2 regions of the Limnobaculum parvum genome follow, and region 1 is predicted to be linked to the other one. Evidence: predicted binding sites of a transcription regulator. Region 1 holds the regulator's gene; the other holds the start of a gene.
What was found. Region 1 encodes PurR, which represses purine synthesis genes. Its sites were predicted from a motif close to CANGCAAACGTTTGCNTG; they were not measured.
Positions count from the first base shown of each region.

Region 2: the regulator PurR is predicted to act here: its motif matches at 1,873-1,890, upstream of purM (phosphoribosylformylglycinamidine cyclo-ligase).

Region 1 covers NZ_CP029185.2:1,630,327-1,633,514, reverse strand. The annotation lists gene HYN51_RS06655 (YniB family protein) at 1-295, opposite strand, end outside; gene cydH (cytochrome bd-I oxidase subunit CydH) at 481-570, opposite strand; gene purR (HTH-type transcriptional repressor PurR) at 866-1,882, shown strand; gene HYN51_RS06640 (hypothetical protein) at 2,123-2,599, shown strand; gene htpX (protease HtpX) at 2,663-3,188, opposite strand, start outside.
Region 2 covers NZ_CP029185.2:1,028,608-1,031,795, reverse strand. The annotation lists gene HYN51_RS03925 (uracil-xanthine permease family protein) at 1-534, opposite strand, end outside; gene upp (uracil phosphoribosyltransferase) at 992-1,618, opposite strand; gene purM (phosphoribosylformylglycinamidine cyclo-ligase) at 1,950-2,987, shown strand; gene purN (phosphoribosylglycinamide formyltransferase) at 2,987-3,188, shown strand, end outside.

The DNA.
Region 1 (3,188 bases):
ACATCAGTAGGAAGATCACAATAAACCATACACTACCGCTAGCAAACCAATTGCTAATATTCGGTACTGGGGAATTAGCCCAAAAATACTCAACGAATGAGGTGTACTGACGAACAATTTTGATAATGACCTGCAGAAAATCCATAATCGTCGCTGTCATTTCTTGCATGTTAGCTTTAGGTACAACCAGATACTTCAGCACAGAGATAATTGTTGAAATGAATGCCGGAATAAAAATAACGATCCCTGCAATACGTTTAATCAACGCAACTGTACTGGCCTGTTGGTGAGTCATTCTGCCTCCATGTTGAAACACCGATTTTTTATCAAATCAATTACAAAAAAAATCATGTTCCAGTTTAAAGGAACATAATCTGACAATTTCCAAGAAAAGTGATACTCCATTGACCAGCAACGATACTTAACACCCATCAGGAAGTATAAAGCTCGATACATATAATGAACCGAGCTTTTAATATATTAGTGTGTTACCGCAATCAAGCTATAAGTAACGATAACAAATAGAGCAAAAACTACTGTGCTTAACGCCCATTTTAATTCAGCAGACATTCTTTTTCCTTTACATAAACGTGATTAGACACGGAATCATTGTAAGGCGCTTAACAAAAATGTATACCCAAAAGCGATTTTTCCATGATATCTCTTGGACTTTTGTATCAGATACGCCAAAATCCACCGCTTGTTATCACTGAAAGGCATATGTGCCACCAGCAGTGATGGTTAAAGGAATTCTACACCGTTTTGCTTTTAATGTGTAATGTGTTGGTTATCACTAAAAGCAAACGTTAACATATCAGCTTACACTGTACTTGATACCAGTATAAGCTCAGGAGTGCTCTGTTTCATGGCAACTATAAAAGATGTGGCTAAACACGCGGGGGTTTCAACGACCACGGTCTCCCACGTTATTAATAAAACGCGTTTTGTCGCCGAAGATACTAAAACAGCCGTCTGGGCGGCCATTAAAGAGCTTAGCTATTCACCCAGCGCCGTTGCCCGTAGTCTTAAGGTGAATAACACCAAAACCATTGGCCTGCTGGCAACCGCCAGCGGTTCACCGTATTTTGCTGAAGTTATCCAAGCAGTGGAAGAAGCCTGTTATAAAAAAGGCTATACGCTGATTCTGTGCAACACGCAAAACGATTTAGAAAAACAGCAGGCTTATCTTGCTATGTTGGCACAAAAACGGGTTGATGGCCTGTTAGTGATGTGTTCTGAGTATCATCCCCCACTACTTTCGCTTCTGGAAAATTATCACGCCATTCCCATGATGGTGATGGACTGGAATAAACACAAAGGCTTTACTGATAATATTGAAGATAACGGTTTTCATGGCGGTTATCTGGCTGCTCGTTACCTGATAGAGCGAGGACATCGCGAAATCTCAACGATAACGGGTCAATTAAATGAATTTACCGGCCGTGAGCGCCATAAAGGTTTTCTCCATGCCTTGAAAGAAGCCCATATCGATATCCTCCCTGAGTGGATTATCGAGGCGGACTTTCAACCACAGGCAGGCTACGATGGCATGGTATCGCTTATCAATCTGAAGAAGCGCCCTACTGCGTTATTCTGCGGCGGAGATGTCATCGCGATGGGTGCGTTATGTGCTGCCGGAGATATGGGGGTTCGTGTACCAGAAGATATTTCGGTTATTGGCTATGACAATATTCGCCATACCCGTTTCTATAATCCACCGCTAACCACCATTCAACAGCCTAAAGAGAGCTTGGCTGTCATGGCGTTAGATATGTTATTAGATCGGATTATCAATAAGCGCGAAGCGTCCCACTCCATTGAACTACATCCTGAACTGATTGAACGAAAATCCGTGACTGATGGCCCCTATCTGAAGAAATAGTCATCGCTGAACTTTGCTCCAGAATCAATCATCATCATTTGTAATGGTTTTGGAGCTAGTTCTCCCCAAGTTTTCAGTCAGTTATCCTCCCTCGGTCCCGATAACATACCGGCTAGTTTGATTCAGCTTGGATATCGACCTATATTTTAATAGATATGTTATCAGGTACAGGATTTAAATCCCCCATTCAGAGTCTAATAAAAACATACATGCAGGCTTTGAATCACAAGTGGTCATATTATGATATTTTCAACATTGCCCTATCGTTTTCGTCCCCTGCTTTCTGGGATCCTTTTTGCCACTATTGGTATGACATTATCTGCCTGCGCTTTTATGCCCCCTCATGTTGCGATGAGTTCCATTGAGCTTAGCGTGACGGATAAAGCCAATGATGGTAAGCCATTAAATGTCGATTTTGTTGCTGTTCGCAGCGAGAAACTGGTGCAAAAGATTGAAGCTCTCACGGCCAGTCAGTGGTTTGAGCAGAAACAACAGATACTAAAAGAGAACCCCGGCAATTTGATAGTATGGCCGGTGAAAATGTTGCCCGGTTCGCAAATCACCGTGAAAGATGTCCCCATCTCCGGAAAACCGGCTGACTCTCTGATTCTGTTTGCCGGGTATAAGAGTAAAGGTGCTCATCGCTTAGTGCTGAATGATATTCGCCATCCTAAGTTGGAATTACGGGATGATGATGTATATCTGTTCGATGATTAAAAGAGGGTTAAAACACAGGGAGCCACAAGGCTCCCTGTTTCATCATAAATACTCAATGCTCTATTACTTCAGGTAGCTACCTGCACGTAATGCTTCGATACGCTTGTCTAACGGTGGATGGGACAAAAACAGCTCACTAAAGGTTTTTGACTTACCGTTGATGCAAAATGCCGTCATGGTAGAGCTTTCCTGCGGCTCATGACTGGTTTTCAAGCGCTGCAGTGCTGCAATCATCTTCTCTTTACCAACCAGATTAGCCGAGCCAGCATCCGCCTTAAACTCTCGATGACGAGAGAACCACATAGTAATGATGCTGGCTAAAATACCGAATACCAGTTCCAGTACCATAGAAACGGCAAAATAGATCATGGAGTTACCCGACGAACTTTCGTTACCGCGATTCATAAAGCCTGCTGCTACCTGAGCAATCAAACGTGAAGCAAAAATTACGAAGGTGTTTACCACACCTTGAATCAGGGTCATGGTAACCATATCACCGTTAGCAACATGGCTAATCTCATGAGCCAGAACCGCTTCAGCTTCATCACGACTCATGTTTTGTAATAAACCTGTACTAACGGCAACCAAA
Region 2 (3,188 bases), 600 kb from region 1:
AACGGCGACCAGTAACGTGGTCAACAGCGACAGCATTGAAATGAACAGCGCAGTACGGTAATCCCCCAGAATCACTGAACCACCATCACCACTTTTGCCTAATGCCATGTTGACCGCTGCTGGTGCCAACGTCAGGCCAATAATCGCAATCATTGGGCCGGTAACCACCGGTGGCAGCAGCCTTTCAATAATGTGCGAACCACGCAGCTTAATCAGCCCACCAAAAATCATGTACATCACGCCAGCAGCAAACAATCCCCCCATGGTGGCAGGTATCCCCCAGGTTTGAACGCCGTAGCTGATAGGAACAATAAAGGCAAAAGACGACGCCAGAAATACAGGCACCTTACCTTTAGTACAGAGTTGGAACAGCAAGGTACCGAAGCCTGCGGTAAACAGCGCTACGTTGGTATCTAACCCTGTGATCAGCGGTACCAGTACTAACGCACCAAATGCCACAAACAGCATTTGAGCTCCCACCAGAACGTTCTGCCAGGTAGGTGGCTGTGCGCCGGTCATTGACGGCTGTTGCATAAAATAAACCTCTAATTTGAAATGATGTTGTTATCCGGCACTGCTACACATTGATACTGGTGCCGCTCGTCTTGCCTGTAACCAATTTCTTATGACTTATATAACTACTACAGGCTAATTTTTTTAGCCTGATAACACCCGGACGCTAAGTAAAGACACCATACGATTAGCCAACTCGCATCCATAAATATGGGCGATCGTGTCGCCCATATTTATCTGTCTATGACTCAGCCATTCAGAGCGCCGCCACAATAGAGCGATGCCCACTGACCTGATCTCTAATTGGATATCTTGTTGGTGATGTCATTCAGCGAAATTTTTATCATAATCAAACGGGTACCGGCTACTGATGCTCCACCCTAATTATCAGAGGTAGAGTAGGTAGCGCAATCAACGCCGGCCCCGGCAACAACATCCTTGTTATCTCTCAGTTTACTGACTATTTACAGTTTACTGACTATTTAGTACCGAAGATCTTATCACCGGCATCACCCAGCCCCGGAATGATGTAACCTTTCTCGTTTAAGCCCTGATCGATAGAGGCGGTGTATAGCTCAATGTCCGGATGCGCTTTCTCTAATGCGGCAACGCCTTCAGGAGCCGCAACCAACACCAAGACTTTAATTGACTGACAGCCTGCTTTTTTCAGTAAATCGATGGTTGCAATCATCGAGCCGCCTGTTGCCAACATGGGGTCAACTACCAGAGCCATGCGCTCTTCAATATTGGAAACCAACTTTTGGAAATAAGGAACTGGCTGTAAGGTTTCTTCATCACGATACACACCAACGACGCTGATACGTGCGCTTGGAACGTGCTCCAATACGCCTTCCATCATGCCAAGACCAGCACGCAGAATCGGCACTACGGTGATTTTTTTACCTTTGATTTGCTCGATTTCTACCGGGCCATTCCAGCCATTGATGGTAACTTTTTCAGTTTCTAAATCTGCTGTTGCTTCGTAGGTTAGTAAACTACCAACCTCTGAGGCTAATTCACGAAAACGTTTAGTGCTGATATCTTCTTCACGCATCAGGCCTAACTTATGTTTAACCAGTGGATGCTTAACTACAACGATCTTCATTTATTCCTCTCCCATATCGCGGATGGTGCACTGTCGCTCTCAAAAAAATCGGCAAATTATACCTGATAATGTGAGAGCCGTGACAAAGAAATGCATGATTCTGATCATGATAGGCTATAGATTGTGCTAATACTGTTAACAGAGCGCTGTTTTTTCCAATTAATCATTGGCGGTGATAAAACATCACCCCAAGCATAAGGAAATTCAAACTCAGACGATAGCAAAATGAGTTTATAAGTCAGCGATAAAAACCATAGGCAAACGTTTGCTATAACTGATAGAATGCCAGCGTTTCTGTTCAATATCACCTATCTCCATGGGGAACCCCGCAGTGACCGATAAAACTTCTCTAAGCTACAAAGACGCTGGTGTTGACATTGATGCTGGTAACGCTTTAGTCGATAGAATCAAAGGTGTCGTAAAACAAACCCGTCGTCCTGAAGTTATGGGTGGACTCGGAGGGTTTGGCGCACTTTGCGCACTGCCCCAAAAATACCGTGAACCGATTCTGGTTTCAGGTACCGACGGTGTCGGCACCAAACTTCAATTAGCTATGGACTTAAAGCGCCACGATACTATCGGTATCGATTTGGTTGCCATGTGTGTTAATGACCTGATTGTTCAGGGTGCAGAGCCGCTGTTTTTCCTCGACTATTACGCCACAGGCAAGCTGGATGTCGATACCGCTGCCCGTGTGGTCACCGGCATTGGCGAAGGCTGTAAGCAATCTGGCTGCGCGCTGGTCGGCGGTGAAACTGCCGAAATGCCCGGCATGTATCAGGGTGAAGATTATGACGTGGCCGGTTTTTGCGTTGGCGTGGTAGAAAAATCCGAAATCATTGACGGCAGCAAAGTCTCTGCGGGTGATACCCTGATAGCCTTAGCCTCTAGCGGCCCGCACTCCAACGGCTACTCACTGGTACGTAAAATTCTTGAAGTCAGCAAAACCGATCCACAGGCGACCATGCTAGCCGGTAAATCACTGGCAGACCATTTGCTAACACCAACCAAAATTTATGTAAAATCCATTTTACAAATGCTGGAGCAGATCGACGTTCACGCTATCGCCCACATTACCGGCGGTGGCTTCTGGGAAAATATTCCGCGCGTCTTACCGCAAGGTACTCAGGCAGCGATCGACGAGTCCAGTTGGCAATGGCCAGAAGTCTTTAACTGGTTACAACAGGCAGGTAACGTCAGTCGCCATGAAATGTACCGGACCTTTAACTGCGGCGTCGGTATGGTGATTGCCCTGCCGGAAGCTCAGGCGAATGCCGCCATCACACAATTACAATCTACCGGTGAAATTGCGTGGAAAATCGGCACTATCAAAGCGTCTACGTCTGATGAGCAGGTGGTTATCGGCTAATGAAAACTATTGTTGTTCTAATCTCCGGTAGCGGCTCTAATCTTCAGGCCCTCATTGATGCCTGTGATAATGAGCAAATTAACGGAACCATCAGTGCGGTGTTCAGCAATGTTCCCGAAGCTTATGGATTGGTACGGGCACAGCAATCTGGCATTGTTACGGAAGTGGTTGAGCCCAAGTATTTTAACAGCCGTACCGATT